Regions from separate parts of the Vibrio sp. QJM3NY_26 genome, predicted to be linked through region 3. Evidence: predicted binding sites of a transcription regulator. Region 3 holds the regulator's gene; each other region holds the start of a gene.

The links. Region 3 encodes PurR, which represses purine synthesis genes. Its sites were predicted from a motif close to TNANGNAAACGTTTNCNTNA; they were not measured.
Region 1: folD (bifunctional methylenetetrahydrofolate dehydrogenase/methenyltetrahydrofolate cyclohydrolase FolD) is a predicted target of PurR. The motif match lies at 5,952-5,971, and genes of this name have one in related genera.
Region 2: purT (formate-dependent phosphoribosylglycinamide formyltransferase) is a predicted target of PurR. The motif match lies at 6,582-6,601, and genes of this name have one in related genera.

Annotation. Positions count from the first base shown of each region.
Region 1 covers NZ_CM173515.1:2,491,747-2,501,873, reverse strand. The annotation lists gene AC3CH4_RS10945 (lytic murein transglycosylase) at 1-319, shown strand, start outside; gene AC3CH4_RS10940 (LysR family transcriptional regulator) at 490-1,410, shown strand; gene AC3CH4_RS10935 (NupC/NupG family nucleoside CNT transporter) at 1,616-2,815, shown strand; gene AC3CH4_RS10930 (cation:proton antiporter) at 3,032-4,846, shown strand; gene folD (bifunctional methylenetetrahydrofolate dehydrogenase/methenyltetrahydrofolate cyclohydrolase FolD) at 5,017-5,874, opposite strand; tRNA gene AC3CH4_RS10920 (tRNA-Arg) at 6,085-6,161, shown strand; gene AC3CH4_RS10915 (GNAT family N-acetyltransferase) at 6,275-6,778, opposite strand; gene aroC (chorismate synthase) at 7,076-8,161, shown strand; gene AC3CH4_RS10905 (trimeric intracellular cation channel family protein) at 8,259-8,882, opposite strand; gene AC3CH4_RS10900 (elongation factor P hydroxylase) at 9,182-9,712, shown strand; gene AC3CH4_RS10895 (YfcL family protein) at 9,722-9,985, shown strand.
Region 2 covers NZ_CM173515.1:1,497,279-1,507,405, forward strand. The annotation lists gene AC3CH4_RS06700 (DUF302 domain-containing protein) at 1-175, shown strand, start outside; gene AC3CH4_RS06705 (c-type cytochrome) at 627-932, shown strand; gene AC3CH4_RS06710 (sulfite oxidase) at 929-2,155, shown strand; gene AC3CH4_RS06715 (cytochrome C) at 2,155-2,658, shown strand; gene AC3CH4_RS06720 (c-type cytochrome) at 2,655-3,239, shown strand; gene AC3CH4_RS06725 (RelA/SpoT domain-containing protein) at 3,393-4,169, opposite strand; gene AC3CH4_RS06730 (thiopurine S-methyltransferase) at 4,493-5,146, shown strand; gene purT (formate-dependent phosphoribosylglycinamide formyltransferase) at 5,341-6,516, opposite strand; gene cdd (cytidine deaminase) at 6,684-7,571, opposite strand; gene AC3CH4_RS06745 (LrgB family protein) at 7,929-8,606, opposite strand; gene AC3CH4_RS06750 (CidA/LrgA family protein) at 8,609-8,980, opposite strand; gene sbcB (exodeoxyribonuclease I) at 9,006-10,127, opposite strand, start outside.
Region 3 covers NZ_CM173515.1:2,270,101-2,280,227, forward strand. The annotation lists gene elyC (envelope biogenesis factor ElyC) at 1-592, shown strand, start outside; gene torR (two-component system response regulator TorR) at 819-1,532, opposite strand; gene torD (molecular chaperone TorD) at 1,817-2,464, shown strand; gene purR (HTH-type transcriptional repressor PurR) at 2,781-3,785, shown strand; cyclic di-GMP riboswitch class I at 3,956-4,041, shown strand; gene AC3CH4_RS09975 (TfoX/Sxy family DNA transformation protein) at 4,169-4,759, shown strand; gene AC3CH4_RS09980 (TVP38/TMEM64 family protein) at 4,895-5,575, shown strand; gene AC3CH4_RS09985 (putative signal transducing protein) at 5,629-5,946, shown strand; gene AC3CH4_RS09990 (alpha/beta fold hydrolase) at 6,095-6,892, opposite strand; gene glgA (glycogen synthase GlgA) at 7,178-8,632, opposite strand; gene glgC (glucose-1-phosphate adenylyltransferase) at 8,622-9,839, opposite strand.

The sequences.
Region 1 (10,127 bases), 220 kb from region 3:
CCAATCGGGTTGGGATGACAAATATACTTGGGGGCGTCAGGTTCACGTTCCATCAACCGTGTCTATTGAGATGCAAGGTCGAGACGAAGACAAAGCGAAATACCTAAAAGAGTGGTCTGAACTTGGTATTAAGCGTTATGACGATCGCCCACTGCCTACACTTGATGAAGACATCAAAGCTTGGTTGATAATGCCGGACGATGAAACGGGTCGTTCGTACCTCATTTACAACAACTACAATGTGTTAATGAAGTGGAATCGTTCTTACTACTTTGCTTTGGCTGTCAGTCACCTAGCCGATAGAATTAAGTTTGATTAATCGACCTAATTTGATTAATAGACTCAATCTGATTAATAGAACTAGGTCGCTTTGAATAGCATTTAGCCTACTATAGGCAGAACAGATTAAAGGACTCTTCGGAGTCCTTTTTATTTTATATTTCAGATATTTAAGAAGGTGGTTTTGTGCTAACAGATAGAGCCGCACAGATGGTGATATTCCATGCGTTAATCAAGCATGAAGGCTTTACCAGTGCAGCAAAAAGCTTGAATGTGTCGGTATCTCACATCAGTAAACAAATTGCTTTGCTCGAGGATTCGATAGGTATCAAGTTAGTGCAAAGAACCACACGCAGCCTTACGTTAACTGAAGCTGGAGAAGTGTTCTATCAGCATTGTGAGCAGCTGTTCAATACGGTGAAAGCGGCTCAAATGGACATGGATAGCCAGCGTGACGACATTTCTGGAATATTCCGTATAGGCTTGTCTCAGTCATTTGGCACACTGCATATCATTCCAGCGATTGACCAGCTTAGACAGCTTTACCCTCAGCTGAGAATTGAAGTGCATTTGTTCGATTACAAAGTGGACATGATTGAGGAGCGTTTGGATCTCTGGATCACTAACAATGAAGACTTGCCTGAAGGTTACATTGCGCAGCGCCTAGCCGACAGCCAGTTTGTGGTAGCCGCATCACCGGATTATCTGATTAAGGCAGGGACTCCACACGTGCCATCTGATCTGATTGACCATAACTGCCTCATCTACCGCAGCCGTGAACGTGATTACACGTCATGGGCATTTGATAACGGCCAAGAAAATCTCAGTGTTAAAGTGGCAGGCGATTATTCGGTGGATTTGGCTGAAGCGGTACGAGACGCGGCAGTATCAGGTTGGGGCGTTGCTTACCTAGCGACTTACTTGGTCAAAGAAGAGTTTAGAACGGGCAAGCTCATCCAAGTTTTACCGGAATGGCGAGCAAGTCAGCTGATGCCATTTTATGCCGTGTATCCGAGCCGAAAGAACATGCCGAAGAAGCTTTCAGCAGTGATTGAGTTCATCAAAGATCATATCGGATCACCGACGTATTGGGACAAAAACCTCAAAACCTGCGTTGAACTGCACCGCTAACTGTTTCCCAATCTATAAATATAATTTCTATATGGAAAAAGTGTGTTTTTTAATCAAAGTTAATTATTAAAATTCAATAACTTAGTGGGAGGGGATATTAAAGAGTGATTCAACCAACATCACATTAACAACCTCAACTTGCCGCAAACGATTTCCTCTATAGAATGCGTCGCCTTTACTACCTACAACTTTTAGGTTGACGCATATGGCTTCCCTACTTGGAATTATCACTATTTTAGTAGCCGCTTGGTTACTATCTACGGACAGAAAAAATATCCCGCTAAGAACCGTCTCTTTGGCTTTCTTACTGCAAATCTCATTCGCGCTATTGGTTCTTTATGTGCCGATGGGTAAAGAAGTGTTGAATGCAGCTACTGGTGCAGTGTCTAGCTTGATCAACTACGGTCAAGAGGGGATTAACTTCCTATTTGGTGGCCTAACGAATAACGGATTTGTATTCGCTATTAACGTTCTCGGCATCATTATCTTTTTCTCTGCATTGATTTCAGGTTTGTATCACATCGGCTTTATGCCAAAGGTAATCAACCTAATCGGTGGGGCTTTGCAAAAGTTCTTAGGTACAGGTCGTGCGGAGTCACTGTCTGCAACTGCGAATATTTTTGTTGGCATGATCGAAGCGCCATTGGTGGTTAAACCTTACTTGAAGCACATGACGGATTCACAACTGTTTGCCGTCATGGTGTGTGGTTTGGCTTCTGTAGCTGGTGGCACGCTAGTCGGTTATGCATCGCTTGGTGTTGATTTGAACTACCTGATCGCTGCGGCATTCATGTCTGCTCCTGCTGGTCTATTGATGGCCAAGATTTTGGTACCAGGTAACGCAGATGAGGCTCAAGAAAATATTGAATCTGACGTTGAAATTCCACGAGCAACAAACGTAGTTGAGGCAATGGCAGATGGGGCTATGTCTGGACTTCGTATTGCCGTTGCAGTGGGTGCGACACTTCTGGCCTTTATCAGTGTGATTGCAATGCTGAATGGCTTATTAGGTATTGTTGGTGGTTGGTTTGGCGTAAACCTAAGCTTCGAACTTATCCTAGGTTATGTGTTCGCACCCGTTGCATGGCTGATCGGTGTGCCATGGTCTGAAGCTGTGGTTGCAGGCTCGCTGATCGGTAACAAAATCGTTGTGAACGAGTTTGTGGCTTTCATCCAGTTAATGGACGTAAAAGACGCACTGAGTGAGCACTCAAAAGCGATCGTTACTTTCGCGCTATGTGGTTTTGCCAACATCTCTACGATGGCAATTCTGATTGGCGGTTTGGGTAGCTTAGTTCCAGAGCGTCGATCTTTCATCTCACAATACGGCTTTAAAGCAATTTGTGCGGGTGTGCTTGCCAACCTAATGAGCGCAGCGATTGCGGGCGTGGTGCTTTCTCTATAAGTAATCATTGGTGACTTATAAGCACTTTCTAACTCGGGCATAACCACCTAGTTAGCTAATCGTGGCTTTGCTCTCCCTATAGTAAAGTGACTGATTAACCACAATAATATTCGCTTAGTATGATAAAGAGAGCCTATAGTGTAAGAACGTAGGCTTTCTTATTTCAGTGAATAAGTTTGTACCACAGGGTGTGGTACAAATGTTTTAGGGGCATAAATGGATTTGTCGATCACTTCTTCTTTGGCGTTAATTGGACTCTTGTCCTTGGCTTGCCAGCTACTTGGTTGGCGTTTGCGTCTTCCCGCTATTCTTCCTTTGCTTATCGTTGGCCTGCTATTAGGTCCCGGTCTCAACATCCTTAATCCTGATGCCATTTTTGGTGATGTACTGTTCCCGTTGATTTCATTAGGGGTCGCCATCATTTTGTTTGAAGGTGCATTGACTCTTAATTTCAAAGAAATCAGAGGCCATGGCCGCATGGTGACTCACTTAGTGAGTTTCGGCATGTTGATTACATGGGCGTGCATCGTGGTGGGGGCTTATTATTTTGTCGATTTCAGTTGGCCATTGGCGGCGTTGTTTGCTGCATTAGTCGTGGTGACCGGCCCAACGGTGATTGTTCCCATGCTGCGCAGCATTCAACCCAAATCTTCGCTAGGCAGTATCTTGCGCTGGGAAGGGATAGTGATTGACCCGATTGGCGCTCTGTTTGCCGTTCTCGTTTACGAATACATTGTCTCTTCAGCCGATCCTACAAGCCATGTTCTGTCGGCGTTGGGGCTGACTTTAGCCATTGGTTTGGGCTTAGGGATCATCGGTGGCTATTTGATTGCCAAGATGTTGCAAGGGCATTGGGTTCCACATTATTTGCGTAACGTGGCGGTCCTGACATTAATGCTGGCGGCGTTCTCTTTCTCAAATGATCTGAGTGAAGAGTCCGGTTTATTAACCGTGACCATCATGGGTATCTGGCTCGCCAATGTGAAAGGCTTGGATCTCGAAGACATTATTGAATTCAAAGAAACCCTGACTGTGTTACTCATTTCTGCGTTGTTTATTCTGTTAGCGAGCAGGCTTGATTCGGGGACTTTCCTCTCAATAGGTTGGGGTGGAATTGGCTTATTAGCGGTCGTCATGCTGGTGGCTCGTCCTCTGAGTGTGTGGATCAGCGGGATCGGCACGGATCTTACTTCAGCAGATAAATGGTTTTTGAGCTGGATGGCGCCTCGCGGGATCGTTGCTGCCGCGGTTTCTTCTCTGTTTGCAATCAAGCTTCAAGAGAAGCAATTAATCGAAGGGGCAGATTTACTGGTGCCAATGGTGTTCTTGGTCATTATTGGTACAGTAGTGATTCAGAGCCTAACCGCGAGTTGGTGGGCTAGAAGGCTGGGTGTGACTCAAGAGAAGGCACAAGGGGTTATTTTCTTTGGTGCGACTCATTTTTCACGTCAGTTTGCCAAAGTGCTGGCGACACACAACATCAACAGTGTGCTTGCTGATACCAACTGGGAGAGCATTCGCTTAGCGCGCATGGACAACTTGAATGTCTATTTCGGTAATCCAGCTTCGAGCCATGCTGAAAATAATCTGGAATTGGATGGGATAGGGCGTGCCATGATTGTATCGCCTTATCGTCAAACCAACCCACTAGTCAGTATGCACTATCAAGATGAGTTTGGTGAGAATAAGGTGTTTGAACTTGAATCCTCAGAAAATAAACATGAAAGGCATCAGGTGAGCCGTGATGGCAATAGAAGCCTGTTTTCCGAAGGGGTTACCTATTCCAAACTTAACTCCTTGATGGCTCAAGGCAGCCAAATTAAGAGCACGGGTTTAACCGAGGCGTTTGACCTTAATGAGTTTAATGCCCTGTACCCTAAAGCGATTCCACTTGGCGTGATTAATGATGGTGATTTTCGCTTAGTGACACAAGGCTCTGAATTGGAAAAACTCATATCAACGGAGTGTCAGGTCATTAGTTTATTGCCACCTTTGGGAGAGATTGAAGGTATCGATACTCCAGATAAGTAGTGAGTGCTCTGTATTTAAAGCGAGTCGCTTTGTATCAAAAACGAATAGCTCAGTATCAAAAAAGCCGCAACGTTTTCACGCTGCGGCTTTCTAATTTTGCTCTAGCTTATTTTACTCTAGGGCGAGGCAATTCATGCCGCTGGTATTACTACCTAAGCTGTCATTGCGGACTATTTCGAGTGAAATTGCTCACAAGCGATCATAGTATTCTCGATTAGGCTTGCCACTGTCATTGGACCAACACCACCCGGAACTGGTGTGATGAAGCTTGCGCTTTCTTTAGCCACATCGTATTCAACGTCGCCAACGAGCTTGCCAGATTCCAAACGGTTGATACCAACATCGACCACAACAGCACCTTTCTTAATCCAAGCACCAGGAATGAAGTTAGGCTTACCAACGGCAACCACAACAACGTCTGCTTGACGTACGTGACCTTCAAGGTCTTTGGTGAAGCGGTGGCATGTTGTTGTCGTACAACCTGCTAGAAGCAGTTCTAGAGTCATTGGGCGACCAACAATGTTTGATGCGCCTACAACAACCGCGTGCTTGCCGCGTAAATCGATGTTGTAACGGTCAAGCAGCGTGATGATGCCTTTAGGCGTACAAGAGCGTAGCTTAGGCATACGCTGAGCCAAACGGCCTACGTTGTATGGGTGGAAGCCATCAACGTCTTTTTCAGGTGTGATACGCTCAAGAACGTGAGTAGTATCGATACCAGCAGGCAAAGGCAGTTGAACTAGAATGCCATCAATCTCTGGGTCTTCGTTGAGTTGATCGACTAGCGTTAGCAATTCATGTTCGGTGGCAGTTGCTGGTAAATCAAAAGATTTCGAGACGAAACCAACTTCTTCACACGCTTTGCGTTTACTGCCAACGTAAACCTGAGATGCCGGGTCTTCACCCACTAAAACAACCGCTAGGCCCGGAGCACGCAATCCAGCTTGAGTACGAGCTTTTACACGTGCCGCTACTTCAGAGCGAACTGTTTGAGAAATTAGCTTTCCATCAATATTTTGAGCAGTCATGAATTTCCTTAGTATTGATATTCAAGTTAGTGGCTGATGTTTTGGCGCATTATTCCAGAAAATCTTTTTGATTACCATCAAGCAAACGTTTGCTTTGTTCTATTTTCCAACACTTATAATCTTATTGCCCTTTTTTTACTCACTTGGATCAGAATGTTAGATAAAGCCGTTGCTTTACTGATTCGAATTCGTATAATCCTTTCCTGTAGCGCGCCCTTAGCTCAGCTGGATAGAGCACCTCCCTTCTAAGGAGGTGGTCGAAGGTTCGAATCCTTCAGGGCGTACCACTATTTAAAGAAACCCGATAACTCCCTGAGCTGTCGGGTTTTTTGCATTTCAGAACGACTTAATCTTTCAATACCGTGTTGTGTCTTTAGGTGTCTTTGTCTTTCAGTTTTTGCTAAACGGCAACGAGCTGTGGGGTATATCTAAGGCCTAGCATACTGCATCCATCTTCCAAGTAATGATCGGTCACTACGTCGAAACCGAACTTACCATAATAGTCTTTAAGATGAGCTTGTGCCGAAATAAAAATTGAGCAATCAGGGTAAATCTTCCGAGTGGCATCAAAACTCACTTGCATGAGCTGGTTACCTATCTGTTTACCTCGGTATTCTTTCGCTACGATCACTCGCCCGATACAAACATCATCTGCATCAGAATCGAGCAAAGGGAGAACATCTACGGGGTATCCAAGCTTCTGAGCCATAATTCGGCTGTAAGCCACTAGGTGTCCGTTCTCATAACCCATGATGTGATAGGTCTCTGGATGGTTATCTTTGCCGTCTAGGTCACTATAGGGTGTGTTCATATCCACGATAAAAATATCGACTCTTTGCTGTAAGAAATCATAGAGCTCTTGAACAGACAGGTCCGCAAATTTTTTAACTTTCCACTCGATCATCACTTTTCTCCTAATTATTTTGGGCTACAACATAGAGAGTATTCAAACTGAGTTCATTAACCTTTGTTAACTGGACATGAAACTATTCAAAATCACCACTTTAAAGCGCCACTCATTTTCCCTCGTTATTCATTTCATTCGGCTTATGTAATAGAAAGTTAAAATTGTTCGTTTTTTGGGGTTTACATCATTTAGTAATAAAGCCACTATGAATTCACGAAGAATAGACAAGTAAAGCTATTAGCTGGTTGGTTTAGGAATCAAACCTTCTGAGTGATGGCTGATTTAGAGGAAGTAATGGCAGGAAACAGTATCGGACAACATTTCCGCGTGACTACGTTCGGAGAAAGTCACGGTATCGCACTAGGATGTATCGTAGATGGATGCCCACCAGGATTAGAAATTACCGAAGCAGACCTTCAAAGAGATTTGGATCGTCGTCGCCCTGGTACTTCTCGCTATACAACGGCTCGCCGTGAAGCGGATGAAGTAAAGATTTTATCAGGTGTATTTGAAGGCCAAACTACGGGCACTTCTATTGGTCTATTGATTGAAAATACAGACCAACGCTCTAAAGACTATTCCGAAATTAAAGACAAATTCCGCCCTGGTCATGCTGACTATACCTACCATCAAAAGTACGGTGTACGTGATTACCGTGGCGGCGGTCGCTCTTCTGCTCGTGAAACTGCAATGCGTGTAGCGGCAGGTGCAATTGCGAAGAAATACCTGAAACAAGAATTTGGTGTTGAAATCCAAGCTTACCTTTCTCAAATGGGTGATATCTCAATTGATAAAGTGGATTGGAATGAGATCGAAAACAACGCGTTTTTCTGTCCAGACGCCGACAAAGTGCCTGAGTTTGACCAACTGATTCGTGACTTGCTAAAAGAAGGCAACTCGATCGGTGCGAAGATTCAAGTGGTTGCGACTAAAGTGCCTGTAGGCCTTGGTGAGCCAATCTTTGATCGTTTAGATGCTGATATTGCTCACGCTCTAATGAGCATTAATGCGGTGAAAGGTGTTGAGATTGGTGATGGCTTTGATGTCGTTAATCAACACGGTAGTGAACACCGTGATCCATTAACTCCAGAAGGCTTCAGCAGCAACCATGCTGGCGGTATCTTAGGCGGCATTTCTACTGGTCAAGATATTGTGGCAAGCATTGCGCTTAAACCAACATCAAGCATTACCGTTCCTGGTGACACGATCACTAAAGACGGTGAAGCAACGCAGTTAATCACTAAAGGTCGTCACGATCCATGTGTGGGTATCCGTGCGGTGCCTATTGCTGAAGCGATGCTGGCTATCGTGCTGCTTGATCACTTGCTACGTCACCGTGGTCAAAACTTTGGTGTGACAACAGAAACGCCAAAAATCTAGTTCTGCTTCGTTTTATTCAGAACAGATTTGATAGAAACCAAAAAGGGTTGCTTCGTAATGAAGCAACCCTTTTTATATTCTGCGTAATTGAGAATATCTAATGTACAGAGCTTTCCGGATCAAGCTGGAAAGACGGCAAGCGCCATTTGAATCTTACGGCCGCCATACGCAGCAAGTAACCAACCACAAGCGTAACAATCGTTGCGGTTACGTCGTTAACGCCAAGCTCAAGCAAACCTAGGTATAAACCTGAAGCGACAAGGGCGACAGATGCATACAGCTCTTCATGCAGAACCAATGGTGTTTGACGGCAGATAAGATCGCGCAATAGGCCACCGAACACGCCAGTTACCAAGGCAGACACCATACAGATCATTGGGTGCAGACCCATGGTCATCGCGACTTTAGTGCCAATGATACTGAACACGATGAGACCTAAAGCATCTAAACGAATGAACAAGCCTTTTAGCTTGATTACCCATTTAGCCAGTCCTGTTGTGATAACACCCGCGATACAGGTGATCGCCAGATATTGTGGGTTTTCAACCCAACCTAAAGGGTAATGGCCGAGTAAGATATCTCGTACTGTACCGCCGCCAATTGCCGTTGCACTTGCAACCAACATTACACCAAACCAATCCATTTTTTGTTTGCCAGCGCTGAGAGCGCCGGTCATGGCTTCTGCCGTGATGCCAATGATATACAAAACACTTAGTAGCATTGCTGTAGCTCTATAATTTAGGTCTATAAATTGGAGTCTTATAGGCCATAGGGATATAAAAATGAAGCGCGAGTGTAGTAGTAAAAACGCTGATTGACGAATGAATATTTGTACCGTGAATAGGCATTTCAGATTAGCTAAACTAATCATTCACCTCAAAATGGTGTAATCTGGGATCAGCAATCGATTGTCATCGTAAAGTATTATGATGAACCTAATGTCATTGCCAGTGATAGGGCTTTACCGAGCGCTTAAAAAAACGCAAAATGCCCCAGTTCTTTTTATTTAAATTTGATCTTATGACGCACCAATACCCAGATATCATCGACATTTTCAATCAAACCTTTTTCGAGAGCTTTAATACCAAGCTAGAACTGGGAGCGGACGAGCCTATTTACCTGCCAGCCGATGGGGAGGTTTCTCATCACCGTATCGTATTTGCTCGCGGCTTTTACGCGTCAGCACTTCACGAGATAGCACACTGGTGTGTGGCTGGTCCTGAGCGTCGTTTATTGGAAGATTTTGGTTACTGGTATGAGCCTGATGGCCGAACTGAGTCGATTCAAGCTGAGTTTGAAAAAGTAGAAATTCGCCCACAAGCGTATGAATGGATCATTGCGACCAGTGCAGGCTTTCCTTTTAATGTCAGCTGTGACAATCTACAGGGCGATTTTGAGCCAGACCGTTTGGCCTTTATGAATAAAGTACACAGCGAAGTCATGGGTATCTTTGAAGCTGGTCTTCCGCCTCGCGTGAAAATGCTCTCTGAAGCATTACGCAGTTTCTATGATGTTGCACCTTTATGTACTAGCCAATTTATTGTGAAATAAGAGAATATTATGATTATCGAATTTGAAGAAAAACTACTTGAAGTAATTGATGCTCGCATTGAAAACGCATCAGACGATGAACTGTTTGCTGGTGGTTACTTACGTGGTCATATTTCTCTTTCAGTGGCTTCATGTGAAGAAGACGGCATTGAAGACGTAGCAGAAGTTAAATTGCGTATTGAGAAGAGCCTAGAAGACGCGCGCTCTGAATTGACGCCAGCCGATCGCACGATCGTTAATGACCTTTGGGTTGAGCTGCAAAGCCAAGCTTAATTTTATTCGTCTAGCGTTATTCGCTCACAACTCTCCTTCCTCATTTTTGAGCGAATCAATAATTTGAGACTCATTCGAATTTTTTGAATGAGTCCGTTCATTTCTTGTGATGGTTCCATTTTCTGACTACGTTATTCTAATC
Region 2 (10,127 bases), 770 kb from region 3:
TGGTTTAGATGCTTTTGGTCAAAAGGTTCTTGTTATCGAGCAAGAGGGCAAGGTGATTGTGCTCTATAACGACATTGTCGAGATGTCGGAACTGCATTACGGTGATAACGCAATATCTCACAGGATCATTAACTTTCGATTAAGCAAAACCCTTGGCGGAGCAGTATCGAAGTAGGGGGTGTTTTACTAGAAGCGCTATTTGTTTGCTAAGCGGTTTCAGTAAGTCTGTATATCTATATCTATATCTATAGTTTACCAATTACCAATTACCAATTACCAGTTACCATCGCATGAGCTCTGTTTACGCCCGTCAAGCAAGAGCTCTTATGTCTAGTTATTCTCCACAGTCGATCAATACCTGACATTTCAGCTCAGTCATACAACTTTGTTCCCAGCACCTTATCTTGTATCCATACATCGATGCCCGTCTTTATTAATTACCCGTGCATTTAAAATGGACAGCTAGGCAGTATGTATTCAATGCGTCTTATTTTTTTTAAATCCGTTCAGTGAAATTGAACAGAGGTTAAATCTAATTGAATTTAAATCACTCGAGTGATTTGCTGTAATGCGCTCAATAAACAGCCAGTTAATCTATTTTGTTGATCTAAATCTAAGGAGAAGCTTTGCGTAAGTCCGCTTTAGCTTTGATGTTACTCTTTTTATCGACTGTCGCTTCGGCAGCGGAGTACCAGCAACTCGCCAATATGTGCATTGCTTGTCATGGCAGTAACAACGACACCTCGTTTCCCTCTATCCCTAACCTTAAGTGGCAGAATCAAGTCTACCTTACTGAGCAACTGACTGACTTTAAAAGTGGTAAGCGTGAGGACAAAACGATGTCCAAAGTCGCGCAACTATTATCAGAAGAAGACATCAAGAAGTTAGCCAATTACTTTTACCAACTGAATAACACAGGGTCACCGCAATGAGTTTAGATAGAAGACAGTTCCTTAAAGCCGCACTTTCAGCAACCGCAGTATCTGCATTGCCGGTGTCGTGGGTATTTGCCGCAAATCGCCCTGAAGGTTTAACTGAACTGGATATCAACGCATTAACGTGGGCAAAAGCTGAAGATCTACCGGATTACTACACCGTTTTAAATACCAACCCTTTGAATGCGTATCCGCCAGAAAGTATGCTTGCGCCAGCCGTGACTCCTGCTGATGTTACCTTTGTTCGTTGGAATGGCTTGATGCCAGATTTTACGGAGATGGACCCAGATACTTGGACCTTCGAGGTGAAAGGTGAATCAGTAAAGCAAAGCAAAACCTATACGATCGCAGAGTTGAAATCGAAATTTAAGCATCATACTCAAAGCTTGGTTTTAGAGTGTGGTGGTAACAGCCGTAATAACTTTTATCCAAGCACCAAAGGCAATCAATGGAGCAATGCTGGCGTCTATTGTTCGCAGTGGACAGGTGTGTTGCTGAGTGATGTGCTTAAAGACTGTGGAATTAAAGATGATGCGGTTTACGTCGGTAACCATGGCTTTGATAAGCACTTGAGTGGCAAAGGTGAGGCGATTTCACGTGGCGTTCCTATTGCAGCGGCGATGAACGATAACGCCTTAATTGCATGGGAAATGAATGGCGAGCCGATCCCTTATCTCCATGGTTATCCGCTACGAACTGTATTTGGCGGCCGGCCGGCTTCTGTTTCTCAGAAATGCACGACCGGCATCAGTATTCGAAATAAGATCCATGATGGACACAAGATGGCGGCTCCTGCTTATCAAGTGCCTAAGAACCCAATCGCCCCGGGTGAGAAAGTGGATAACAAAGATTTCCGAATAATTGAAGAGATGATTGTGAAGTCGCTAATTACTTCCCCAAAAAGCGGGACAGAGTTTGCCCTCGGTAAGAAGGTTAAAGTCAGTGGTCATGCTTGGGCTGGGTTAAGAAGCGTAGAGAAGCTGCAAGTGAGTTACGATTACGGTACTACTTGGCATGATGCGAAGCTGAACAAGCCAGTAAATAAGGGCGCGTGGCAACAGTGGGAAGCCGATTTAGACCTTCCTACGACCGGTTATTACGAGATTTGGGCAAAGGCAACCGACAGTGAAGGCGATAGCCAGCCAGTCGTACAACCGCAATGGAACCCTAAAGGTTATCTGTTCAATGGTTGTCACCGTATTGCTGTAAGAGTGTCGTGATGCCGTCTATTTCCAATAAGCCTAATTATGGCCGTTCGAAACAAGTCAATTTGATTGATGGCCTCTCATTTCATGCAGACTCAACTCCTGTCAGCAAGCTCGGTTACCGTAAAGGCATAATGAGAGCGGCATTGGTGTGCAGCTTGTTAACGTCGATGCTTGTTCATGCTGAAGACATTCCGGAGAATCCGAAAGAGTATTACGGTGTAGACAAAACGTCGGGTCTAATTATGGCACCCGGTTGGGAGACAGTGAAAGGGCAATGTAACGCCTGCCATACCAGCTTAATCGTTGCTCAGAATAGCGGTAACCGAGAGCAATGGCGTGAAACCATTCAGTGGATGGTGGACACTCAAGGGCTGTGGGATCTGTCTGATACTTGGGATCCGGTATTGGATTACCTCAGTACCTACTATCAAGACAAAGGCATCGATATGAACAAGTATCGTCGTAAGCCTATTGATAGCGCCTTGATGCCACCTATGCCGGGAGACATCCTATGATCATCAATCGATTAAAGCGGACCTCTCTTACGAATGGAATTGTTGCGAATGGAGCTATTGTTATTAGAGCTATTGTTATTAGAGCTGTAGTTAATAGAGCTATTGCGATAGCCGCTGCAGCAGTAGTTTTGTCGCTGTCTGCGTGTACTGATGAAAAGCCGAGCACTGAAGATAAAGTTGCCTCGCGAGTCGAATCATTGGGCATGGAGTCAGAACCAGCGCCGAAGCTTAAAGCGGAAGCTAAAACTGAGGTTGAAACTCTTGTCGATAGCAAGGTAATCACTGAGGATTACATTCCGAGCTTAGTTGCAGGTGAAAAGTTGGTTCAGAATCTATGTAGTCAGTGTCATGGTGACAAGATCATTCCCTTCGTACAATCTTATCCAAACATCAAAGGTCAGAAAGCAGGGTATATTCTTAAGCAGCTGCGCAATTTTAAAAGCGATGAGCGCCAAGATTTGTACATGCAGTCGGTGGTGAAACACCTTTCGGATGAAGACTTACAAGATGCGGCGGCGTTTTATAGCACGTTGAAGCCATTGGATTTATACAATCGCACTAAAGAGTATTATCACCAATAGGTGAGGCTTTCTGGGAAGTTGGTTAAGTAGGTTTTTACGAGATTCGATAGGTAAAACAGTAGATAGCGATAGGTGAAAAAGTAAATAAAACAAAGGGCTGCGATTATGCGGCCCTTTGTCGTTGTTGTTTGTGATAAGCGTTTATGCCAGTGGTTAAGCCGCTTTGATGTGCGTGGTAATGTATGGTTGCCATGCTTGTTGATAAAGCTCTAAAGATTGGCGTCTTAGGCTATTAATTTGTGCCGCTTCAATGTCATTGATAGGGCGTTGTTCTGCAATTGCGTGACGCTCAATGCCTTGGATGATCTCGTAAAGCTCGTGCTCAGGGCCACTTTTCACATCAGCAATCGCTTTTAAGTGAAGTTGAACCTCTGCAATGATGTTGGTCTTTGGCAAACGAACCAACAAGTTAAGGTCACGGTAACCAGAGTCGGCTGGTGATTTAAACTTGTTTTTCAGCTTAACAACGTCTGCTTCACGGCTTAGCGCTTCGTAAACTTCAACCAAGCTCTCTACATCGTTCGCGATGATAGTTGCACGGGCTAAGTCGGTAATTTTTGTCACATCACCATCAAGCTCAAGGGCGATTTTTTCTTCTGCACGAGCTTGAGATTTAACGCCAGCAAATAGCGCTTCAGAATTGGTGAGTAGGGCAGTACTTTTACAGATAGTTTCTAGTTCAGCTTGGCCTTGATGCGCTTTGCTGTACAGAATATCGAAGTCGGTGTAAGGCTGAGTCGGGCGTGAGTCGAAGGCTTTGATGCCGTAAAGGCCGCTCAAACTATGACGGAATACGTTTGATGAAACTTGGTTTTGCGCAGGGGTGCGCGTTTGATCAGTCGAACTTGTTGAAACAGGTGCTGCTGCGAATGCAGGCGCTCGGCTCAATACCAATAGCATTAGGGCCGTCGTACGGAGAAATACACTCATTCAAACTCCAAAATACAAGGTTACAAAAACGGGTAGTCAAAAGGGGTAACCAGTAACGCATAAGAGTAAAAACAGCTTAACTAAACTCACTACATATTAAATGGGGCTAGCTAAGACAGAAACCAACTCTAACGTTTAATATTGCTTTAAAATGTGAAGATATAGACAAATAATCCAACCGTTAGTTCCGCAATTATCAGAACTTTGAACTTAGCCAGTTTCTGATTTTATCGAAACCAATGTGGTACTTTAAACCAAGCTAAGGTTGCTCTTACCTCTCTATACTGTACCCTTGTATTATGACTGTTTAACATGAACGAAAGATGAATAATCCTGAATTTTGGCACAATAAATGGGCAGCCAACCAAATTGGTTTCCACCTCGAAGATGTAAACCCACTTCTGATTAAATTTTGGGAAAAGACTGAGCCTAGCTATGAGAAGAGTGTGTTTGTTCCACTTTGTGGCAAAAGTGAAGATCTGATTTGGCTAGCTTCAAAGCATGAAGATGTTCAAGGTGTCGAGTTAAGCCAGATAGCGGTTCGCGCATTTTTTGCAGAGCACCTTTACACCCCGACTGTGACTCAAATCAGTGGTCAGCACGAGCTGTATCAATTTGATGAACTGAACATCTACACGGGCGATTACTTCTCAGCGCCAATCCAGCCTGTTGATACCATTTATGATCGCGCGTCTTTAGTCGCATTGCCTGAAGAGATGCGAGTGCAGTATGTAGAGTGTTTGAAACAACGACTGAAACCGGGTGGTAAGATCCTTCTAGTGACTCTGGATTACGACCAAAGCGAGATGGCAGGGCCTCCGTTTAGCGTCCCTAAACTAGAGATTGATCAGTTGTTCGCGGGATACAAAATCACATTGTTGAATCAAGATATTGCAGACGATGAACATCCGAAGATTGCTAAAAAAGGCTTGTCTCGATTTAGTGAGGAAGTGTACTTGATTGAGTCAGACGCTTAAGCGCAGTGAGCTCTCTAGCGAAAAAACCGCTTCAATAAAAAAGATAACACCAACAAAAAGACGGGCTCGATAGCCCGTCTTTTTTATTGTTCAGATTTGAAGTCGTGATTGTTCAGATGCGAGAACGTAATGGTTCAGATCTGAGTTAGTCGTTACCAATTAGTAGTCATTAGCTAGAAAATGGTAATTAACAGCTAGTAAATCACTTTTACTTTAGACGCGCTCTCAATTGCATCTTCAATCGCTGTCTCAGTGCTGTTGCGACGAGTAAGTGCCACACCTAGACGACGGCGACCATCGATATCAGGCTTACCAAACAAGCGAACTTGCGTCTGTGGTGCGTATAGCGCCTCTGTAAGACCTTCAAAACGAATGTTGGTTGAAGTGCCTTGGCCTAGAATAACCGCTGATGCACACGGGCCGTATTGCGTGATGGATTTGATCGGCATACCAGTAAAGGCGCGTACGTGCAGTGCGAATTCCGATGAGTCTTGAGACATAAGAGTCACTAAGCCAGTATCGTGTGGGCGAGGGGATACTTCGTTGAAGATAACGTGATCGCCTTTAACAAACAGCTCTACGCCGAAGATACCGTGACCACCTAGTGCATTAACCACTTGTTCAGCGGTGTATTGCGCGGTTTTAAGTGCATTGTCTGACATGACTTGTGGCTGCCATGACTCACGGTAATCACCATCTTCTTGGCGGTGACCGATAGGCGCACAGAAATGCACACCGTCGACAGCGCGAACGGTAAGTAGCGTAATTTCGTAATCAAAGTCGATGAAGCCTTCAACGATTACGCGACCCGCGCCAGTACGACCGCCTTCTTGTGCGTAGTCCCAAGACTTTTGAATGTCTTCTTCTGTTTTGATAACGCTTTGGCCTTTACCTGAAGAACTCATTACTGGCTTAACAACACAAGGCATGCCCACGAATTCAACAGCGGCAGCGAAGTCTTCAAAGGTGTCTGCAAAGCGGTAAGGAGAAGTGCTCAGTTTTAGTTCTTCTGCGGCTAGACGACGAATACCTTCGCGGTTCATCGTTAGCTTAGTCGCATTTGCAGTGGGAACGACATTTAAGCCTTGCGCTTCTAGCTCTACCAACTTGCTGGTGGCAATAGCTTCAATTTCAGGAACTACATAATCTGGTTTTTCAAGTTCAATGACTGCTTGCAGTGCATCGCCGTCTAACATGTCTAATACATGGCTACGATGTGCAACTTGCATCGCGGGTGCGTCTGCGTAACGGTCACATGCAATTACTTCCAAGCCTAAACGTTGGCACTCGATAGCAACTTCTTTGCCGAGTTCACCTGAACCTAATAGAAGTACACGAGTAGCATTTTCACGAGTAGCAGTACCAAACATAGAAATTCCTTCCGATCTTTTGAGCGATTGATTGAAAACGGGATGATCATACTTATTTCAATGATAAAAGCAAACGTTTGCGCAAGTTGTTGCGTTAATTACAGGTATAAAAAAAGCAGCCCCGTTAAATAGGGCTGCTTATTTGAAATTTTGTTAATTAGATGTACTTAGATTGCTAAGTAAGTCACTGGAATGTCGGGATTAATCGCTTCTAATGTAGATTGCGTATCCGCTAGGTGACTGATGCTACCTTCGGCAATTTCAACCAACGCTGCACTTTCAATCTGATCAAAATCGAAGCCAGCCAGTTTAAGTTGAATCAACGCCACTTGTAGAGGAGGTAAGCTCGGGTTGAACGCTGCGTTTTCAGCGTAAGCACCCGTAAAAATCTCACCCGACGTTAATTGCAGTGAAACACCACTTAGGTTTTTGGTGTAAGGAGCATGGCTGCGGTTTAGTGCTGCTAGCGCTTCTACAACAATAGGCGTTGTTTCTTCAGTCGTGTGCTTATGATCAAGCTTAGTCATTAGGCCAGTCGTCACACCTAAGTCAGCAGGGCCGAATGAGTCTGGTAGGTACTCTTGCAGAGACATTTCATCACGTTGTGGCAGCTGAACTTTAAGTTCTTTTGCTGTGGTCAGTTCGTTCATGAATTGACGACAGTGACCACAAGGGCTGAAATTGATTGTGATATCAGAGATACCTTGCTCGCCTTTCATCCAAGCGTGGCTGATTGCAGATTGCTCGGCGTGTACTGTTTGGCCAAGTTGAGCACCAGCGATTTCAAGGTTTGCACCAAAATACAGAGTGCCAGACAAACCACGCACGATTGCACCAACATAAAAGTCAGATAACGGAGCGTAAGAATAGGCTGCGGCAAAAGGAAGTAGCGCAATACGTAGCTCGTCATCCGCGAAACCACTTGCTTGCAGTAGGCTAGCAAATTGTTCTGGAGACAATGTCGCGTCAAAGTTGTCTGCTAATACGATGTCACTCAAAAGTGCTTTGATTGCTGTTGGAGCACTTTCCAGCGCCAGGGTAATACGACTGTTCATGTTGAATCCTTAATTGACCTTAGGCTTTAATTCTATGCAATGCTCAGGAATTTTCTGTGATTTTGATCACTACTGTGTTGTTGCTGTTACATTGGTTTGCATAATTAGAGTGAGGTCACAGATGAAATCGATTGCAAGAGTAAAAACTACCATTGATATCGCACTTATTGCTTGAAATTGAGTTTGGTTTGTCACGTATTGATGAATAAATGTGAGAAAAAAGCCCAAGCTACCACTGAAATAATCAGGTTATGCTTGGGCTTATTGATATCTGTAACGCTTAAAAGTCGCGAACCAGTGAGTTTAGCTATTTACCAACTCATCGATTAGAGCGCGTATAAACTGTAATCAAAGTGGTTAAGAATAGAACCAAACCACGAGCGAAAATATACTCGGTGCAATGATTGAGGTGATAACCCCACAAAGAACCAATGCCAACGAACTGAATGCAGCATCTTCCTGATTCTTTTCAGCACAGGTCGCAGTACCTAAAGCGTGAGACACGGTACCCATGGTTAAACCACGCGCGATAGGGCTCTTAATGCCAATGAGATTGTAGATTGGGTAAGCAAAAATTGCCCCAAACAGACCGACAATCAATACTAGTATTGCCGCAATTGCTGCTTCACCACCTAAATGGCTCGACACTTCCATAGCAATTGGCGTGGTGACTGACTTACCTAATAAACTCGCAATCAAAGTTAAGTCCGCTTTAAAAGCCACTGCGATTAATGCTGTCGTTGTCATCGACATCACACTACCTAGCGTGCAAGCAAAGGTGATGATGCGCCAGTTGGCTCTGATTTGAGGTAGCTGTTCGTAAAGCGGATAAGCAAGGGCAACAACCGCAGGCTGCAGCATGTAGGTAATCCAGGTGTTGTCTGCATAGTAAGTCTCAAACGGTACTTTGAAGAACGTGAGTATCGGAATGATGATACCAATGCTGATCAGCAGGGGATTACACAGCGGTGAGTTTACTTTTTGACTTACCCAGCGAGCAAACAGGAATACCACGATGGTGAGTAGAATCCACATGATCAGTTACCTCTCGAAAGCAAGCGGTCTAAAAACCATGATAAGGACACCAACACCAGCAACGTGCCACCAACGGCGCTCGCCATAATTGGCAATGCGTTCGCGATGAGCATGTCGAAGTGATCCATCAACCCAACACTGATCGGAACAAACAGTAAGATCATTAGGCGGATAATCAAGCTTGCACCGGGTTGTACCCAGTGCGAAGGAACAATACCAATCACCATGGCGGCAAACAGAATCAACATGCCAAAAATACTGCCTGGGATTGAGGTATCCAAAAAGTGCTGTAACGCGTTACCTGCTGTAAGTGCACCTATGATTAAGGTGAAGGAGATTAAGCAGTAAACCAGCTGGATCAATCTTTCTTTCAAAGTGTTACGTCTCTTGATAATGGAATTAGCTAGCTAACTTTTCTACGTATTGATAAACCGACTTCAAGATAGCCATTTTCTTCTCGTCGCTTTCATGTTCATGCGCGAGGTTTTCAAGGTTGAGCATGTACTCTTCTAAACGGCTCTCATAAAACTCACGACAATGGTTCGCCCATTTCAATTGCTCAGCTTCGTCGAGCGTCCATGGGAAATGACGAGCACGGTAACGGAACAGTAACGGTTTAATACGTTCATCACCGAAGGTGATGTCTAAAGCTGCCAAGTTATTTGGGTCAGTTTCGCGAATGATGTTCATCGCTGTTTTATCAGCAGGTGAAAAGAAACCGTCGTAAAGGTGTGTATCAACATCATCACTCTTTTCGTACTCTCGTTCTTGTGAGTACAGGCCGATCAGTTTTTCGCGGATCTCTGGGTGTTCGCGCAGCAGTGCCAAGTTCTTCAAGCATTGTTGACGATCGATACCGATGGTTTCGGCATTTTCAGCCGTCAGCGTTTTGGCTGGAGCAAGAATAGGGCACTTGTTCAGTTGAACCAATTTAATTGGTACGGGTAGCTCGTCTTCACCCAGTTCACTGCGTTTGGTGTAGAGTCTGTCTCTGAGTTCATCAGCGTCCAGTTCTAACAGGGGGCTTGGATCTTTGGCTAAATCAACCACGATAACGGCATTTTGATTGGTTGGGTGCCAAGCCATAGGCACAATCCAACTTGTGTAGTTGCAGTCACGGCCAAACATGCCCGAAACGTGCATCAATGGTGTCATGTTTACAATATCAACCAGGTCATTCAGCTTACGCTTATGACGCATGTTGTAAAGGTAATCGAACATCTTAGGTTGTGCAGCTTTCAGCTTCTTCGCTAACTCGATGGTCGCAATAACATCGGCCATCGCATCGTGCGCGTTCTCATGTTCAATGCCGTTTGCCACAGATAGGTGTTCTAGTTTGAAGCTTGGATAACCTTCTTCGTTCTCTGGCCAAACAATGCCTTCAGGACGCAGTGCGTGAACAGCGCGCATTACATCTAATAGATCCCAACGTGAGTTGCCGTTCTGCCAGCTCCACGCATATGGGTCGATGAAGTTTCGGTAGCAGGTGTAACGCGTTACCTCGTCATCGAATCGAATACT
Region 3 (10,127 bases):
TCACGTCGTAGACGACCAAATCCCACCAACATCAGAGCTTAGTCGCACCGGTCTAATGCGTTTAAGTGAAGGGATTCGTATTCTACGCCTTTACCCTGGTGCAAAACTCATTTTGTCGGGCTATGGCGCAGGCACTGAAGTGAGCAATGCTAGAATGATGGCCAAAGTTGCGTTGGCACTAGGTGTCTCAAAGCCCGATATCATTCTGCTTGAAACAGCAAAAGACACTTGGGAAGAAGCCCGCCAAGCCGCTGCGTTCGTTAAAAATAAAAGAATGGTACTGGTAACTTCCGCTAGCCATATGACTCGCGCATTGAATGAATTCCATGCTGCCGGCATGAGGCCATTACCAGCACCAACCAACTACCTTGCACAAGAAGGGATTGTTGAACCTTGGAATAAGTACATGCCCAAAGCTCTTTACCTTGAACAAACTGAGCGTTACTGGCACGAAACAATGGGGTTGATGTGGCAAAGCCTGCGTGATTGGCTTGATACAAGTAATGACACCGTTGAAGAACCCATTGTTGTTCCTGAAACATCTCGCTTAGTTGAAGATGACGGTGGTATTTCTGCGGCGCAGCCTCAATAAACTCAACCGAATAAGTAAACTGGATCTTATCAGTAGACATAATCTTACCTGTAAACATAGTTTTATCTGTAGACTCGACCAGATAGGCAAAACTGATTAACCAAGTAATTTGCAGGTTTCCAGTTCGTAAACAGTAAAAGCTAAACAATAAAAAAGCCGAGACATCAATGATGTCTCGGCTTTTTACGTTTAAATATCGTTGTTGATTAGTCATTCCTAAAGGAAATCAATCACCAGCGAACATGTAACCTTCACCGTGAACCGTTACAAAAATTTGTGGATTCTTAGGGTCAAACTCCATCTTCGCACGCATACGACGGATTAACACGTCGATAGTTCGATCGTTTGGAGCATCCACTCGGTGGCTGATCATATTCAGAATGCGTTCACGACTTAATACCTGGTTAGGGTAAGAAGAGAGCGCAACCAACAGTTCATATTCAGCTTTAGTCAGTTTTACCGGTTCGCCGTTTTTGCTTAGCGCACGACGAGGGATATCAAACGTCCACTCACCAAAACGAACCACAGATTCGTCTTCAGTCTCTTCAACCTTACCTGCTGCTGTTTTACGAGCGGCAGAAATGCGCCAAAGTAGGTTTTTAACTCGAACCAATAACTCGCGAAGTTCGAAGGGTTTAGTAACGTAATCGTCAGCGCCCATTTCAAGGCCAACGATTTTGTCGATGCTATCCGTGCGTCCAGTAACTAAAATAATTCCAATGTCTGATTGACTGCGTAATTCGCGAGTTAGCATCAATCCATCTTCGCCTGGTAAGTTGATGTCCAGCATAATGAGGTCAACGTTATTATCTTCTAACACGTTTCTCATTTGAGCGCCGCTTTCCGCTTCGCTTACTGTGTAACCTTCGTTCTGGAAGTATCCGACCAGTTTACTGCGGGTTACCACATCATCTTCTACGACTAATACGTGATAGCTCATCTACACCACTTTTCTTATTTAATAGTTTCAGTGACTATTCTATTCATAACTCGTAACAATTCTAGTGGTACACAAGATAAAAGCCAGAAACATGGATCTTTTTTGATACAAGACAATCTTAAACCTTGCTATTTATCGTCCATCGCAATTCAATATAGGCATTACTACTAACGAGTAACTTTGCGTTTCGCAAATAACCTTGTTATTCAGCCTTGGTGTGCTTTGCACAAGTAACTTCAAGATGCATATAAGTAACACCACAAGACTAAATCAGGATCTAAGAAATGAAAGATACGAAAGCGTTCAACGAGCAAAGAGCAGAAATATACTGGTGGCTATCAAGCTTATTCGCTAAAGAGCTCACTCAAGAAGAACTCGATCACTACCACTCTGTTGAAATTCGTTCTTTCCTAACTGGTTTAGGCGAAAATGAAACACTAAAGCCGGCGATCGATAGCCTAGTGGATGCGCTAAACCGCCTACAAACGCGTGAGGATGCTCAACTAGAATTGTCTGCTGACTTCTGTGACTTATTCTTAAAAACAGATAAGCATGGCGCACTTCCTTACGCTTCTATGTATATCGGTGAGACTGGCCTTTTGAATGATAAGCCAGCAAAAGATATGGAAGAGATCATGGCCAAGCACAACTTAGTGGTGAACCAAGACCTAAAAGAACCAGCTGACCACATCGCTATCGCACTCGACTTCCTTGGCAACTTGATCATCCGTTCTAATGAAACGGAACTTGAAGAAGAGCTAGAGAAATCGTTCATTGTTCAACAGCAATTTATCGAGCAACAACTTCTTACTTGGGTACCAAAGTTCAACGTTAAATGTCATGACGTTGACGAATTCGGTTTCTACGCATCAGTCTCATCTCTGCTACTTGCATTCTGTAAATTGGACACCCAATACCTCGCTGGTGAATAAGCTTATTGGATGACTCGTTAAATAAATTCAGAAGAATGTGACAATTCACCCGGATTTCCGGGTGAATTTTATTGCGAGTAATTTCTAGTCAGTCTAAAATTGTGACCGCAAACGATAAAATATGAAACATTCACGAAATGCTATGCTTATTATAGTTTTGAGCATTTCGGTGTTAAGACAAGCCGCTCAATAGCGGTTTTTTGTTTTTTAGCACTTTAGTACCCAAAGAGCCCTACAAATTTAAGCTCTTAGTTAGGTAGCTTAACGGCTACTTCATTCCGTACTTTGGGAAAGTAGCTTCTAATAGGATAAAACCATGGCCACTATAAAAGATGTCGCTCGCTTAGCAGGCGTATCAACAACAACCGTTTCTCACGTAATCAACAAAACTCGCTTTGTTGCAGAAGCGACGCAAGAAAAAGTAAATAAAGCCGTAGACGAACTGAACTATGCACCAAGTGCCGTTGCTCGTAGTTTGAAGTGCAATACAACCCGCACTATCGGCATGCTAGTTACTCAATCAACTAACCTATTCTTCTCTGAAGTTATCGATGGTGTTGAAAGCTACTGCTACCGTCAAGGTTACACTTTGATTCTGTGTAATACGGGCGGTATCTATGAGAAGCAACGTGACTACATTCGAATGCTTGCAGAGAAACGTGTAGATGGCATCTTAGTTATGTGTTCTGACCTAACTGAAGAGCTAAGAGGCATGTTAGACCGTCACGCTGACATTCCTAAAGTGATTATGGATTGGGGCCCTGAGAGTTCTCAAGCAGATAAGATCATCGACAACTCTGAGGAAGGTGGTTACCTAGCGACCAAATACCTCATTGAGCACGGTCACTCCAAGATTGCTTGTTTAAGTGGCCACTTAGACAAAGCGGCATGTGTTGAACGCATCGCGGGTTACAAACGCGCACTCAACGAAGCTAAGATTGCTACCGATGATAACATGATCATTGAAGGTAACTTCGAGTGTGATACTGCGGTTCTTGCTGCAGAGAAAATCATTAAGATGGTAGATCGCCCAACGGCCGTATTCTGTTTTAACGACACAATGGCACTCGGCCTAATGAGCAGATTGCAAGAGAAAGGAATTCGTATCCCTGAAGATATTTCAGTGATCGGCTATGACAACATCGAGTTGGCTGAATACTTCTCTCCACCGTTAACAACGGTTCACCAACCCAAACGTCGTGTTGGTAAGAACGCTTTCGAAATTTTGTTAGAACGCATTAAAGATAAAGACCATGAAAAGCGTGTGTTCGAAATGCACCCTGAAATTGTTGAGCGAAGCACAGTTAAAACGTTAAATTAATTGATAAATTCAGTTTAATATAATTAAGCGCACCTTTAGGTGCGCTTTTTTTATCAACAACATGAATGAACCTGGTATCATACTGGAAAGATCATTAATTGAAGCAATATCACATTTTGAAATAACAAGTGTGAGCCTCATTCAACAAAAACTTTATTCTATTCAATCAGTCACGCACAGGGCAAATCACTTGAAAGAGTGAGACGCAAAGCTTCCGGCCTAAACCACTCGTTGGTATGGTAGCGGGGTTACCGATGGCAAAATGCAGTAACTACTAATAATTTAGTAATTTACGGCTAATTGACAATTTAATTGCAACATTTTGCTAATCTCTCGGACCTGCTTATTTGGTGGCGTAGTTCAAATACACCGAGATAAATAACATGGATAAACCGATACTAAAGGATTCAATGAAATTATTTGAATCCCTAGGAAAAATAAAATCACGCTCGATGTTTGGTGGCTTCGGTCTTTTTGCTGATGACACTATGTTTGCTCTGGTTGTAAATGACCAGCTGCACATACGAGCAGACAAATGCACAACGAAACAGTTCGAACAACAAGGCTTTCAACCGTACGTCTACAAAAAACGTGGTTTCCCTGTCGTTACTAAATATTTCGCTTTACCCGAAGGCCTGTGGCAAGACCAAGAGAAAATCTTGCAGCTTGCAACGACGTCTCTGGGTTTTGCTAAAGAAGAAAAAGCTGAGCAATCTTCAGCTAAGCCTACTCGACTCAAAGATCTGCCCAACCTTCGACTCGCCACTGAGCGTATGTTGAAAAAAGCAGGGATCGATTCCGTAGAACGTTTATATGAATCTGGCTCTGTAAACGCATTTAACGCCATCAAAGAATCACATGCGTCTTCTGTCAGTATTGAACTACTTTGGGCGCTAGAAGGCGCGATCAATGGCACACATTGGTCTGTTATACCGCAGCAGCGTCGTGAAGAGCTTATCAATCGCGTCAATTAACATTGTAAGTGAAAAACTATATACATAACTAAGCCGCATTTACTGCGGCTTTTTTTATATCTGCTGAAAGTTAATCTATGCTTTGCCTGTCTGTCTATACTAATGGTATACATTGAAAATTTAGAGGAAGTATCAATGAGTAAGAAAATGATATTGGGTATTGTGTTGGTCGTAACCATCGTCTTGTTAGGCGTCAATTTCGGCCAATACCTAACGCTTGAAAATGCCAAGGCCCAACAAGCCGTTTTAAATGACTACATTGATAGCAACTTCATTGCTGCCGCTGCTATCTATTTTGTCGCGTATGTAATGATTACTGCTTTCTCAATTCCTGGTGCTGCTGTTGTGACCCTGTTAGGAGCTGCGCTATTTGGTTTCTGGAATAGTTTGCTGCTGGTCTCTTTCGCCAGTGCCATTGGTGCAACCCTCGCATTTCTAAGTAGCCGCTACCTTTTACGTGACTGGATCCAAACCAAATTTGGTGACAAATTAGCAACGATTAACAAGGGCGTTGAAAAAGACGGAGCATTTTACTTGTTTTCTCTGCGTCTGATTCCTGTATTCCCATTTTTCCTTATCAATCTGTTGATGGGTCTAACACCGATGTCTGTGAGTCGCTATTACATTACAAGTCAAATAGGAATGTTACCGGGTACTGCCGTTTTCTTGAATGCTGGTACTCAACTCGCGGAAATTGATTCACTTTCGGGTATCGTGTCCCCTTCAGTACTATTGTCATTTGCCTTACTGGGTGTATTCCCAATCATTGCTAAATGGTTGATGAATAAATTTCGCTCAGCACCTGTGGCTGAATAACGTATACCTATAATAGCTTAATAACGCATATAGCCAGATAAGGTTCTATCTCAATGAAAATCTTCAGTGCATCGAATCCGACAGAAGCCCACATCATCCGTGGATTACTAGAAAGTGTGAATATTGCGTGTGAAGTCCGTGGTGAAGGGTTATTCGGTTTGAAAGGGGAAATCCCATTTACCGAAGAAACTGACCCCTACGTATGGTTATATGAGCCAGAATTGGCGAGCAAAGCCTGGGCAGTTGTTAATGACTACCAGAAACAGCAAGATTCAATCATTTATGAAGAGTGGCGTTGCGGAGAATGTCATGAAGTCAACGAAGCACAATTTGGTTCTTGTTGGCAGTGCGGTGCTGCTTCACCTGAATAGCAGGTTTTGAAAGGTAAAGTGGCTCCAACGGCCTTTTATAACCACTCGGTCAGATACCTCCTCCAAATAAAAACGGGAAGCTAAAATTAGCTTCCCGTTTTTGTCTCAATTCTATTCGAGCGTCTGTTCTGGTGAAGAATCGAGATAATCACTGAATTTGCTTTTGAATAAAAGCGATAGATCGTTGATTGAATTCTTCAGGGTTTTCTACGTTACATACGTGTCCACAATTCGGAATTTCTACTAGCTCGCTCGACTTATGCGCCTCTACCATTTCTTTTACTGGCTTGATGAACATGTAGTCTCGCTCGCCCATCAAATACAAAGTTGGAATCGGCAACTCTCGGTCTTTGAAGTATTTCATCAATGGGTTTACATCAGCCGTGAGGATAAACCAGCGCTTGAACTCTTTCTGGCACAGTTTTTTGGCTTCGCGGATAAACAGGTGACGTGATTCTTTTTGGCTTTTTTGTGGCATCACAACGTAAGCAAAAAGGCTGTATAACCACATATAAGGAATGATGTGCTTACTCAAGTTACCCAACTTGATTAAGACTTGAGAGCGAGTGTTGAGTTTAGTCACGGCACCACCCAGTACCATTGAACGCACACGGCCAGCCGCTAGCTCTGCGACATTACGGACAATAATCGTGCCCAAAGACATACCTACAAAGTGTGCAGAACGGATTTTCAGATGGTCTAACACCTTAAGAATATCAAGCGTCACCGATTTGAACGTATAACGATTCGAAATCAGCCCTTTGAGGATGTTGTCTGATTTACCATGCCCTCTCAAATCAATGAGAAGCAAGTTGAAGTGCTGTTTATACGCTTTGATCTGCTTAAACCAGATGGAGGAACTGCCTCCTGCGCCATGCACAAATACAACCCACTCATCGCTCGTAGGGTGAGTAAATGTTTTATGAAATAGTAAACTCTCAGACATACCTATCGCTTTAATTATTGGAATGGAGCTCTGCCTCATCACAAGGCGATGGCTAAGGATATCACGCAATCAAGAAATTTAAGTGATAATAGTGTCAAACCTAACATTAGTCATGTGAATACCTACCCCACCTTTTCTACCTGACTAAAATGAGTTTGCAAGTTTTGTCTTCCTAAACGTGATGTGATCTGACCAGAAAACAAAAAGGCACTCTACTATCAGAGCGCCTTCTACTATTAAGTTCAGTTGTTATACATCAGCTTATTTTACAGCTAATTCAGCACGTTAAAATGCAGAATGGTACATCGTAAGGTATTCTTTTGCCGCATCTTCCCAACTAAAATCTTGTTGCATAGCGTAAAGTTGAACACGCTTAATTTCAGCGGGGTTTTGTGCATAAAGTAGTAATGAACGATGCAATACTGCCAGTAACGCTTGCGGTGTTGGCTCTTCAAAAGCAAAGCCGGTCGCTATCTCGGGATCCTGATCGTAATCATTCACACTGTCTTTTAAACCGCCCACAGAGCGAACAATCGGTAACGTACCGTAAGCCATGCTGTAGATTTGGTTTAAGCCACAAGGTTCGAACTCCGAAGGCATCAAGAAGAAATCAGAACCCGCTTCAACTAAGTGCGCAAGCTCATTATTATACGCCTCTACAAACGAGAACTTATCTGAGTGAAGTGCCGACAGCTCTTTCAGCTGACTCGCTAAAACTGGATCACCAGTACCGACAATCACGATCTGAAGATCGTTTTTCAAAAACTGTTCGATGATAGGCAGTAAGTAATGAACACCTTTCTGATTAGTCAAACGACAAACCATGCCATAAACCGCACAATCGGTGACGGGGAGGCCAACATCTTGTTGCAGTTTTTGCTTACAAGCTGACTTCCCACGAACCATGCTGTGCTTTGTCGCTTTGAATTTACGAGGGAGGAAAGCGTCCGTTTCCGGGTTCCAAGCTCCGTAATCACAACCATTCAAAATGCCAAAAAGATCCGCGGATCTGTACTGGAATTCTGCTGCCATACCGTGACTGCCTAATTCCGTTTTCAACTCCTCGGCATACGTTGGACTTACTGCGTTCACCTTATCAGCACACATCACGCCGGCTCTCAGCATAGTGACATGCGTGTCACTCACTGAAGCTTCAGGCACATTGTAGCTATGCATTTCTGGTAGAAATTGCAGTTCATCGTATGCGAACACACCTTTGAAAACCGCGTTGTGAATTGAGATAACACTGCATGTATTTTCAAAGAAATCATGTTGTTGATAACGTGATTTAAGCAAAAAAGGAACAAAGCCTGTATGCCAGTCATTTGCATGAATGATATCAGGTTGGAAGCCAAGCTTAGGAAGCATATCAAGGCAGGCTGCACTGAAGAACGAGAAACGCTCTCCGTTATCTGCGTAAGCTTGATTATTTTCTGCGTACATTTCTGGACGGTCGAAATATTTGGCACATTCGATACCAAAAACTTGAACACCCTCTATACTCAGTTTTTTGACTTGGTAAGCGGTATGAGGCCAATGATCGAGCTCGGTCGATAAAATGACTTCGGCTGCATCAATGTTTGGAATGTTTCTATACGCGGGAATAGTCACTCGAACGTCCTGTTCGAGTGTTTGTAACGCTTTCGGCAGTGCCTTGGCTACATCAGCCAAGCCACCACTTTTAATCAAGCCTTCAACTTCAGACGCTACAAAAAGTACCGAGAGAGTTTTAGTAACCAACTCGCGCTCCTTTAGAAATAACAACTACACCATCGTCAGATACGTGGTAATGCTTTTTGTCTTCTGTCAGGTTTACACCAATTTGAGTGCCTGGTGCGATGTCTGCATCTTTATCAATGATAACGCGACGAAGTATACAACCCTCGCCCACCTTCACATCACCTAATAAAATACTCTCACTAATATCACACGCTGATGCGATATTGCTGCGGAAGCCTAAAACACTCTTTTCAATACGCGAACCACGTACGTAACTACCGCTACACACAAGACTATCAATGATCTGAATTCGACCATTAGCCGAGTCAGTAAACGTAGCTGGTGGTAGTGGCGGATAGTAAGTGTGTAGAGGCCATTTACGGTTATATAGCGAGAATGGTGCATCTTTCTTAAGAAGGTCCATATGTGCTTGCCAGTACGCATCAATCGTACCTACATCGCGCCAGTAAACTTCTTCTTTCTCACCAGTAATACGGTTGGTGCTGAAATCATAAACAAACACATCACCGCGTGGGAACATGTTTGGAATAATGTCTTTCCCGAAGTCATGTGAAGATTCAGGTTTATCTGCATCTTCCGTTAGTTCAGCAAAAAGTTCTTTCGCTTCAAACACGTAGTTGCCCATTGAAACGAGCGCAGACTCTGGGTCTCCTGGAATCGACTTCGGATTTGCAGGCTTCTCTTCAAAGCCAATCATACGGCCTTCAGCATCCACCTCGATAACACCGAATTCTGATGCTTCAGCAAGCGGCATACGCAGTGCAGAAACGGTTAACGCTGCTTTCTTTTCTTTATGGAAATCAAGCATTTGTTTGATGTCCATTTTATAGATATGGTCAGAACCAAAAATACAGACTTGATCAGGTTCTTCCAGCTCCATAAAGCCCATATTTTGGTAGATAGCATCTGCTGTGCCTTCATACCAACGCTTTCCTTTACGCATTTGCGCAGGAATTGGGTCGATAAAACGATCTGTGATGCCACTGATATTCCAACCTTTTTTCATGTGGTGGAACAGAGATTGTGACTTAAATTGTGTTAATACGTAGATCTTCATAAGATCAGCATTAACGAAGTTGTTCAAAGCGAAATCAATTAAGCGGTAACTACCACCGAAAGGAACCGAGGGTTTGCTGCGAGATTCAGTCAAAGGTCTTAAGCGAGAGCCTTCACCACCAGCAAGAATCATTCCCAATACACCAGCCATTTTATTCTCCATATATCTATAGCTTGTCGATGTCAGTACTCGTAGAGGTGTCTTCCTCTGGGGGATGAGCACTAACACTTATTTCGGTACTTAACGAATATTCATTCACATACAGTGACAATATCCTAAGCCAAACGTTGTTATGCGTGCACTATTCTTTGCACTTGGTTTTATATACGTTATCGACTTTTCGGTCGATTTCAATTTTTAATACGCCATTCTGTGCTATGTAAGCTGATTGCTTTCCTAAGACTTAAAGCAGCTCACACTACACCGTGCGGGCGAAAC